Regions from separate parts of the Rouxiella chamberiensis genome, predicted to be linked through region 2. Evidence: predicted binding sites of a transcription regulator. Region 2 holds the regulator's gene; the other holds the start of a gene.

Region 1 (5,400 bases), 1.6 Mb from region 2:
TAGCCGCTTAATCATGGAATTGCCTTAAAGTCACAGAAGAGTTACAGAAGATTCAAGGCTACTTTACCTGCGGGGCTGACGCAATAAAATGGGACTTAATGCGGCACGTCCGCTGTATTTTTCAGCTAAATCCGGCGTCGTTGACGTGATGACTGCGTTGACTGCACTGACTCACCCGAATCACTTACCAATATAAGCTCACTCACTTAAACAACATCAAGGGCGCGGCAGCGCCCGGAATGACGAGTTAGAACGAGGTGCGCTTATAGCTACGGTATTGCGGCGCCCAGAAGTTGTGTTCGATGGCTTTCGACAGCGCTTCTTCGGTGGTGACCTGTGCAACGCCTTCGATTTGCGCGGCTTTGCCCACTTCCATTGCGATGCATTTCGAAACGCCCTGAATATCGTTTACATCGGGCAGCAGGGAGCCTACGCCGTCGGTGGCGAGCGGTGAGCATTCGGCGAGTGCGCGACTGGCGGCCATCAGCATGCCGTCGGTCACCTGCCTGGCCCCCGAGGCTATCACGGCAAGGCCGATGCCAGGGAAGATATAGGAGTTATTGCACTGTGCGATCGGGTAGACCTTGTCTTTGTAGCTCACCGGCGCGAAAGGACTGCCGGTCGCGACCAGCGCTGCACCGTCGGTCCAGCTGATGATGTCGGCCGGATGCGCCTCCACGCGCGAGGTCGGGTTCGACAGCGGCATCACGATAGGACGTTCGCAGTGCTTGTACATCTCGCGGATGATCTCTTCCGTAAACAGGCCCGGCTGACCGGAAACACCAATCAGGACGGTCGGCTTGGCGTGGCGCACCACTTCCAGCAGCGAAATGTTGTCTGTGTTGACGTCCCAGCCCTGCAAGTTGTCACTCTTCTGCACCAGTTTGCTCTGGAAATCCAGCAGGTTGGTCAGTTTGTCGGTCAGCAGACCAAAACGGTCGACCATAAAGATGCGTGAACGGGCCTCGTCTTCGCTCAATCCTTCCGATTTCATCTGCGCAATGATTTGCTCGGCAATGCCGCAGCCCGCAGAACCGGCTCCGAGGAAGGTTACAGTCTGATCGCGCAGGCGGCTACCTGCGGCGTGGCTGGCGGCCAGCAGACTGCCTACGGTGACGGAAGCGGTGCCCTGGATATCGTCATTGAAGCAGCACAGCTCCTCACGATAGCGGTTGAGCAACGGCATGGCATTCTTCTGGGCGAAGTCTTCGAATTGCAGCAGCACGTTCGGGAAACGGACCTTGACCGCCTCGATGAACTGATCGACGAACGCATAGTATTCATCGCCCGTAATACGCGGATGACGCCACCCCATGTACAGCGGGTCGTTGAGCAGTTGCGGATTGTTGGTACCGGCGTCGAGTACGACCGGCAGCGTGTAGGCCGGACTGATGCCGCCACAGGCGGTATAAAGGGAAAGTTTACCGATAGGAATACCCATTCCGCCGATGCCCTGATCGCCGAGGCCGAGAATACGTTCGCCGTCTGTCACCACGATAACTTTAACGTGCTGTTTGGTGGCATTTTGCAGCATGTCATCGATGTGTTCGCGATTCGGATAGGAGATAAACAGTCCACGTGCGCGACGATAGATTTCAGAGAAATGCTCGCAGGCTTCGCCGACCGTCGGCGTATAGATGACCGGCATCATTTCGCTTAGATGCTCGTCAATCAACCGATAAAACAGCGTTTCGTTGGTGTCCTGAATATTGCGCAGATAAATGTGTTTATCGATATCGGTTTTGAAATCCTGAAATTGACGATAGGCGCGCGCGGCCTGTTCTTCAATAGTTTCAACCGTTTCCGGTAGCAGGCCGTGCAGGTTGAAGTTGGCGCGCTCTTCCTGGCTAAAGGCGCTGCCTTTGTTCAATAAGGGGAATTCAAGCAGGATAGGGCCTGCATGCGGAATATAAAGCGGGCGTTTACTTTCGTATTCTAGTTCCATTGATTTTACTCTTCAGGTCTCGGAAAGGGCAGAAAAGGCAAAGTGAATAAGTGTAGATGATCACATCGATTTTATAATGGCCTGTGTGACCCAAGGACTTTAGCAGAGGAGAAAGGCGCAACTCAATGGTTTCCCTGTCGGGAAGCGGGCAGTTGATGCTTTGTTGAAGAGAACCGCGGAGCAGGCCATCCGCGATGGCCTGTTCGGGTCGATTAAAGAGGGATGTGATCCAGTGCCAGACAGCCAAGCGCGGCGAGCGTGGCGCGTGTGGCGTCATACTGACTGACCAGCGGATCCTGACGCTCGACCAGCACCGCCCGGGTAATCTTCAGGCAGTCTTCTCCGGCAAGATTCAACACCACCAGCGCCGCCTGCAAAGGCGGCAGGCTCGGGTTGAACGCGGCGTTTTCGGCGTAGCGGCCGGTAAACAGCTTGCCGTTTCCGCTTTCCAGCGCAATACCGCTGTGAGACTGGCTGTAGGGAGCATGGCTTTGGTTGCAGGCAATCAGCGCCTGCTGCGCCAGTTCGTCGTGATGTGGCGTGTCGGCCGGAAGCGAATAGCCGTGATCGACGTCGTCCATCAGCAGCGTCGCGATGTCCAAATCACGAGGTCCGAAGGAGTAGGGAAGGTAGTCCCCCAAACTGGCGACCGCTCTGTCCGGCAAGTGGATAGCCAACTCGGTACCGCTATTCAATTCATTCATAAACTGTCGACAGTGGCCACACGGCGTGTAGTTGACCGTGATTGAGGCAAGGCGCGCTTCGCCCCGCATCCAGGCGTGCGTCACCGCCGATTGTTCGGCGTGAACCGTCTGTTGCATCGATGCGCCGCGAAACTCCATATTGGCACCGAAATAAAGATTGCCGCTAACGCCGCGAGCCACGGCACCGACATAAAATCTTGAAATGGGTGCGACGGAGCAGGCGGCGGCGAGGGGCAGTAACGCAAAGGCCAGCGCGGCGTCGTCCAGTCCTGTCAGGGTCTTTATCGACTCGACCTGAGTGGCTGTGAGCATCGCGGGGAAGTCATCATGGCGGAGTATCGGCTCAAGGGCAGATTGCAGTGAAGCGGTCAGGCCGGCGAAAGCATCGATAAAACGAGTGTGCATGGAGACATCCTTGAAAACGTTGTGGCAGGCTATTCTAAGGGGCTTTTTGCCTGTTTAGTGTGACAATAATCACTTTATTTATGTAATCACTGCAATAAATCTCGAGATTGCGAGAGGTATCGCCGTCATCGCGTCCTTATCCATTCGCCTTGGCGGCTTTTTTCCACCTAATCAACCTATTCACCAAGCCTATAATCACGTATCTGACCATAAAATTTGGACATGGATTATGCCTATAGGAAAAATCTACCAGAACTTACCGTTGACTCAGGGTGACCGTAAGCTCTCTTCCGGCTCTTCAAATTCCACGGATTCCTCCAACTCTTCCAAGACCTCCGGCTATTCGTCCGCCAGTCAGCAGAGCCAGAACCGGCTGGAGACGTATCTGGACAAACAGAAAATGAGGGCTATCGTCAACCGGGTCAATGCCGCGAATCAGGTAAAAATCGAGTTCGTGACGGAACAGCACATGGCGGCGATGGAAAACGCATCGCGAACCGGTAATTTTGCGGGGAGTTTCCGTTCTGCCGGTGGGCCGACGCTCGATGCGCTGAATCAGGGCGCTGCCGCCAAAGGGCACAACATCCTCGAGAAAACCATCAAGAAAGCCTCGGTAGAAAAAGCCTATGGCGCGGCAGAAAGCGGCAATATTTTGCAGTTGGCGAGAGATAAGGGCCTGATTGGCATGGTGGGCCGTTGGGACAAAGAGACCAAAAGATCACGGGCGTATACATCTATGACACCAAAGCCAAAATGGATACCGTGTTTGAACTGGATTTAGATGACGACGCCAAGATTGGTCAATATAAGCAGGCTGTTGAAAATAAAGAAATAATTCCATATACGGGCGATTACGACATGCACGACATCATCAGCTTCGACAAAGGGGGCAAAGGCGGGCATGTGCCCGTGGCGGATGAAAGTGAAGAGGAGAAGGTGAAGAATCTGATCAACCTTGAGGTATCAAAACTTGATGCCAACAGACCTTATGACTTCATCGAAAAAAATGTCGTGCGCCACGGGCCACAGGTCAACTTTGTTCCCCACATGTGGAATCATGAAAAAGACAACGTGGTTAAAAGCGGAGGTTACCTCGGCGTAGTGGCAAGAATGGGGAATTCCCTATCGCCTTTGTGAATAAAGGCAAGTGGGAGATAGTCCGCAACTGGGTTGATTTATATCGCTATTATTTCGAAAACGGCACCAAGATCCCGAGCCATTGGCAACAAGGCGGGTTGACGGAAAGGAAGAATGGCTTTGTGGCTACGCCCGAGCATGCGGACGAGCTGGACAAGAAGGGAAGTTAACCGTTTGAAAAGGCAGGGAACAGGACACATCATCATGCATCGATGATATGTCCTGCTGCCATGTTAGTCTCGACGTTCGAAAGCCAGCGCACGGCGTTCAATCAGGCGCATCATCAGCGTGAGCAGCCCGTTGACACACAGATACACCACGCCCGCCGCACCAAAGACCATCACATCGTAGCTGCGGCCATACATCAACTGGCTGTGCCCCATGATATCCATCAGCGTAATGGTGTACGCAAGCGAGGTGCTTTTGAATACCAGCACCACTTCGTTGGAATAGGAAGAGAGCGCGCGTTTAAAGGCAAACGGCAGCAGAATGCGCAGCGACTGCTTTCTCGACATCCCGAGAGACTGGCAGGATTCCCACTGACCGCCCGGAATGGCCCGCACCGCGCCAACAAACAGCTGCGTGGTATAGGCCGCACTGTTCAACGCCAGCGCAAACATCGCACAGAGCCAGGGTTGCGACAGCGTCTCCCACAGCCACGGGATCTCGCGAATCGAGGGAAACTGCCCCGGTCCATAGTAAATCAGGAAGATCTGCACCAGCAGCGGCGTACCGGTAAACAAGGTGATGTAAGCACGCACTATCGGGCTTAACACCGGCACCTTGAGTGTCAGCACAATGGTAAACAGCACGGACAATACCAGCGCGACAAGCAGCGCCGCCAGAGTCAGCGTCAGGCTGGTATGCAGACCTTTCAGCACTTCAGGCAAATATTCCCACATCAGGAAGCACTCCGTTCAAAGCGGGTGGTACGGAGTTCGATGCGTTTAATGACGAACTGGCTAACTAGCGTCACAACCAGATAAATCGCCGCCGCCGTCATGTACCAGGTAAAGGGTTCCTGCGTGCGCGTGGCAATGCTCTTGGTTTGCAGCATCAGATCATTGACGCTGATAAGCGACACCAGCGCGGTATCCTTGAGCAGCACCAGCCACTGATTGCCGAGACCCGGCAGGGCATGACGCCACATCTGCGGCATGATCAGGCGGAAGAAGATGGCGACTTTGCGCATCCCGAGCGCCTGACCCG
Region 2 (5,400 bases):
ATGATTATATTCTCACATTCATTTAGAGTGTGAATACCTGAGCGCAGCGGAAACGCATTGGAGAGTAAGGCTATGACAGAAAAAACAGCAGTAGGTCGCGATGCATTTGATCGGGTGATTTTGCCTGTTTATTCACCCGTCAAGTTTATTCCGGTCAAAGGTAAAGGCAGTCGTATCTGGGACCAGCAGGGCACCGAATATATCGATTTCGCGGGCGGCATCGCGGTTACGGCGCTGGGCCATTGCCATCCGGTGCTGGTAGACGCGCTGCACAGGCAGGGCGAAACCCTGTGGCACGTCAGCAACGTCTTTACCAACGAACCTTCTCTGCGTCTGGCGCAGAAGCTCATCGATGCGACCTTTGCCGATCGTGTGTTCTTCGCCAACTCCGGTGCCGAAGCCAACGAAGCGGCCTTCAAACTGGCGCGTTACTACTCTTCTGCCAAACATAGCCCTTACAAGAGCAAAATCATTGCTTTCCATAACGGGTTCCACGGGCGCACGCTGTTTACCGTGTCCGTCGGCGGCCAGCCAAAATACTCCGACGGCTTTGGTCCGAAACCGGCCGATATCGTCCACGTTCCGTTTAACGATCTGGATGCCGTGAAAGCGGTGATCGATGACCACACCTGCGCCATTGTCGTCGAGCCGATTCAGGGCGAAGGCGGCGTAACGCCCGCGACGCAGGCATTCCTGGAAGGTCTGCGTGCGCTGTGCGACGAGCACAAGGCACTGCTGGTCTTCGATGAAGTGCAAAGCGGCATGGGCCGCAGCGGCAAGCTGTTCAGCTATATGCATTACGGCGTGACGCCCGACATTCTCACCACGGCAAAAGCGCTCGGCGGCGGTTTCCCGATAAGCGCGATGATTACCACGGAAGACGTGGCATCCGTCATGGCGCCGGGCAAACACGGCACCACTTACGGCGGCAATCCTCTGGCTTGTGCCGTGGCAGAAGCGGCACTGGACCTCATCAATACGCCAGAAGTGCTGGCAGGAATCGAAGAGCGTCGCCAGGCGTTCCTGCAGGCGCTGGAAGCCATCAACGCCAAATATCAGGTGTTTGCCGAGTTCCGTGGTCAGGGTTTGCTGATCGGGGCCGAACTTTGCGAAAAATACAAAAACCGTGCCGGCGAGTTTATGACTGCCGCGGCAGAATCTGGCTTGATGATGCTGGTGGCCGGAACCAACGTAATGCGCTTTGCGCCATCACTGGTGATCGATTTCGACGACATCAGCGAAGGCATGGCGCGTTTCGAGAAAGCCGTACAGAAAGTCGTGGGCTAATCGCTTTCCCTTCTCCTGTCGAAAGGCAGGAGAAGGGATTACGCTTTCACCCGGCGAGTAAGCCAGATCCCGTGATGCGGTCTTTGCCGCCAGGCCAGAGACGAAATCGTGTTCATGGCGCTGAGATGGGAAAGCACGCGGCGCAGATGCCGCTCCATTTCGGTAACGGGCATATCGGTATGCATGTCCGGCGGCTGAAACGCCGTCGATCCGCTGCTCGTTCCGTCGGTGGTTAATCGCTGCTGACAACTCTGCAAGGCAATTTCGCAAGTCTGCAAATACTCGATGGCCAGTTTCGGCGTCAGCATGTAATGCTCGCGCGCAAGAATGGTCATGGCGTTGATATGGTCGACCAAAAACTGACTGTGCGTCACCCAAAGCCGCATATCCGTCAGATAATGCGAATTGAATCCCGGCTCCTGCATGGCCTGATTCAGCGAGGTAAATAGCTGATTATGCGCCTGATTCACTTTCATGCGGGCGTAGGCCAGCTCGGCGGGATCCGGATCTTGCTGCAATACCCGTCTAATGGCTTCCTGATCGGCCTCCAGCGCCTGATGCGCGTTGGTGCGCAGCATCCCGCTCTGCCACTGCGGCCACAGCCAGATAGTGCCGCCAAACGCCAGCGCGCAGCCAATCAGGGTATCAATCAGCCGCGGCAGCAGGAAATGCGCACCATTGAGCGCCAGAATCTGCAACGTATAGACCGCCGTCACCGTCAGGCCAATCATTCCCAACCCGTAATTTTTGCGCAGCACCGTGTAGGAGACAAGGGTAATGATCAGCATGAGCAGCAGCGTTAAATTTTGCGGAATGGCGAGCTGAAGCAGACCCGCGGCCGCGATAAGCCCTATCAGCGTGCCGAGCGCACGGTGCTGAATCCGCACCCGCGTGGCGTTGTAGCCGTTTTGGCTCACCAGCAGGGTGGTAAGCAAAATCCAGTAAGGTTTTGGCAAATTGAAGAACATGCCGAGCGTACTGCCTATCGCCAGAATAACGCCAAGCCGCGCGGCATTGCGCAGGGCCGCCGACTTGAAGGAGAGATAGCTTTTCAGCGCGGCCCAGAAGGGCAGCCGATTCTGCTCCTGCATCAAATCACGGCGATACAGCGGGCGCTGGGTGCGCAGCAGGCGGGCAATGCGACTGAAATGGTAATAGCAAAACTGACCAACGGGATTCTCGCGATAGCGCGAGGCAATCTTCTCCAGCGCCGCCAGTTCATTGGCCATCGAGAAACGCACGGAACGGCGATGATAGAGAATGTCGTCGCCAATCACCCGCAATCGCGCACCAATCACCTGCGCATTGCGGCGGATAACCGCTTCCGCGTGGCTCTCCTCCACCAGCTTTTGCACTTCGGTAGGCAGATGCAGGCTGACGGTAATGTGCTCCTGCAAATCCAGCGCCACCTGAAAACTGCGCAGCAGCCGTTTGCGATGTTGATGCTGGTTGGTGGGCAGCATATGCAGTTGCTGATAGAGCAGGGCAATCAGGTCGATCACTTTCTGCTGTCTTTTCAGTAGCGGTGGCAGCGCGGTCTCGGGATCGGTGTGCTGAGTCAGCAAGGAGTATTTAGCTTCGAAATAATCGGCGAGTTCGTTATACAACTGGCTTAGGGTTTCGCGCATCGGCTGCTCTTCGGACAGTCGGAACCACAGCCAGTTAAAGAGGCCGTACCACGCGGTGCCGACCACAAACAGCAGCGGCGCATGCCAGATAGGCACCACGCCCGCCATACTGAGGGTAAAGATGGACGCCACCAGCGCACCCGACAGCAAACGGCCATGCAGCGGGCCTATCTCGCCCGTTACGCCGATAACCAGCGACAGGCCGAGCATGATAAACGGCAGCGGAACATGCCAGTTCACCAGCATCAGCTGGAGCAGAATACTGCTGACGGCAAACAGCGAACCGCCGATAGCCAGGCGTTTGAAGAAGTGTTTGTGCGGCGTGTCGAGACCGGAAATATTGCAGCAGGCAGGAACGAGCGCAAACAGCAGCCCCATCTTCAATTCGCCGAACAGCATGGCAAAGGCGATAGGCAGGCAAAGCACCAGCGTCTGTCGCAGCGCATAATTGATTTCAGGGTGGTAAAAGAGTCGTCGCCAAAGCGTCATGTGAAGGAGAGTCTGACAAAAACGGCACAACGAAGACTCGCCGTGCCGTTTTTAAAGCGATTAACGCGTGCCGTAAACGACAATCGTTTTACCGTGTGCCGAGATCAGGCTCTGATCTTCGAGCATTTTGAGAATTCGCCCTACCGTCTCGCGTGAGCAACCGACGATTTGACCGATTTCCTGACGGGTGATCTTTATCTGCATCCCATCGGGATGCGTCATGGCATCGGGCTGTTTGGCGAGATTCAGCAGAGTCTGGGCAATACGACCGGTTACATCAAGGAAAGCAAGGTTACCCACTTTCTCGGACGTAATTTGCAGTCGGCTTGCCATCTGTGCGGAAAGACGCATCAGAATGTCGGGGTTGACCTGGATAAGCTGACGGAATTTCTTGTAGGAAATTTCGGCCACTTCACAGGCAGTTTTCGCTCTAACCCATGCACTGCGTTCCTGACCTTCTTCGAAGAGTCCCAGCTCGCCGATGAAGTCACCCTGATTCAGGTAGGAAAGTATCATCTCTTTACCTTCTTCATCCTTGATAAGCACGGCAACCGAGCCTTTCACGATGTAGTAAAGCGTTTCAGCCTTTTCACCTTGGTGAATCAGCGTACTTTTGGATGGATACTTGTGTATATGACAATGAGACAGGAACCATTCGAGAGTAGGGTCTGTTTGTGGCTTGCCGAGAACCATTAGTTATTATCCTCTTTTTATCGCTGCCCAAAATCGCAGGGTTCTAAGACCCTGTTCGGCGATTTTTACTTCGCGCTCTTTTAGCATATGAACTGACCAGCAATGCTGCAAGCGGCAGGTAGAGTGATTTAAGCGGTAATTTGCCCTTATCACCAAGGTTATCCTGTTAACACCCAAAAAACCTGACCGCAACTTGTTGGAAAGTTTCTTTCGGCTTTGTTTGTAGCACAGGTTTGCAGACGTGTCTTGTGTTGTCTCGCTTCAGCATGATGCGGATCGAGTTACATTGCCAGTTTCAGGGGTAAAGGGTAGTCTGTTTTGAAAAATGACGAGTGGAGAGATTCAAATGCAAGCACGGGTAAAGTGGGTTGAAGGGTTAACGTTTCTCGGCGAATCAGCCTCTGGCCATCAGATTCTGATGGATGGCAATGCCGGGGACAAATCACCCAGCCCGATGGAAATGTTGCTGATGTCGGCCGGAGGATGCAGCGCCATCGACGTGGTTTCAATCCTGCAAAAAGGGCGTAACGAGATTGTCGGCTGTGAAGTGAAACTGACTTCCGAACGCCGCGAAGAGGCCCCGCGCCTGTTTACCACCATTAACCTGCATTTCATCGTGACCGGTAAAGATCTGACCGACAAAGTCGTTGAGCGCGCGGTAAGCCTGTCTGCCGAGAAATACTGTTCGGTGTCCCTGATGCTCGGGAAAGCGGCAACTATCACTCACAGCTTTGAAGTGATTGATTCGCAAGAATAAGCCATAACATTGCGACCACGGGTCGCGCCATCAATCGCCGACTGCCGCCGGGCCAATACCGGGTGGCAGCCGGTGCCTACTCTATTTTCTTGCCTTCCATGAGACGCTGCACCAGCGGCCCCATAATCAACTCCATTGCCAGTCCCATCTTGCCGCCAGGCACCACCAACGTATTGATATGCGAGATAAACGAGCCTTGCAGCATTGCCAGGAGATAGGGGAAATCAATTTGATCCAGCCCCTGAAAGTGAATTACCACAAAGCTTTCATCCAGCGAAGGAATGGCCTTGGCGGCAAAAGGGTTGGAGGTGTCGATGGTCGGAACGCGCTGGAAGTTGATGTGCGTGCGGGAGAACTGCGGCGTGATGTAATTGATGTAGTCATCCATCGATCTCACTACGGAATCCATCACGGCTTCACGCGAATGACCGCGTTCGCCGGTGTCGCGCACCAGTTTCTGAATCCACTCGAGGTTGACGATAGGCACCACGCCGACCAGCAGATCGACGTGTTTGGCGACATCGACCTGATTGGTGACCACCCCGC

Evidence for each region. The regulator CRP, encoded in region 2, controls carbon source genes, mostly activating them, when cyclic AMP is high. The targets are predictions, from matches to a motif close to ATGTGANNNNNNTCACAT.
Region 1: cdd (cytidine deaminase) is a predicted target of CRP. The motif match lies at 3,112-3,129, and genes of this name have one in related genera.

The regions. Positions count from the first base shown of each region.
Region 1 is NZ_CP114058.1:2,449,324-2,454,723, reverse strand. Features, by position in the region: gene sanA (outer membrane permeability protein SanA) at 1-15, opposite strand, end outside; gene O1V66_RS11390 (NAD-dependent malic enzyme) at 248-1,945, opposite strand; gene cdd (cytidine deaminase) at 2,158-3,054, opposite strand; gene O1V66_RS11380 (hypothetical protein) at 3,284-3,835, shown strand; gene O1V66_RS11375 (hypothetical protein) at 3,817-4,191, shown strand; gene O1V66_RS11370 (hypothetical protein) at 4,188-4,361, shown strand; gene artM (arginine ABC transporter permease ArtM) at 4,425-5,093, opposite strand; gene artQ (arginine ABC transporter permease ArtQ) at 5,093-5,400, opposite strand, start outside.
Region 2 is NZ_CP114058.1:4,033,669-4,039,068, forward strand. Features, by position in the region: gene argD (bifunctional acetylornithine/succinyldiaminopimelate transaminase) at 73-1,287, shown strand; gene O1V66_RS18750 (YccS/YhfK family putative transporter) at 1,326-3,404, opposite strand; gene crp (cAMP-activated global transcriptional regulator CRP) at 3,465-4,097, opposite strand; gene O1V66_RS18760 (OsmC family protein) at 4,444-4,854, shown strand; gene O1V66_RS18765 (phosphoribulokinase) at 4,931-5,400, opposite strand, start outside.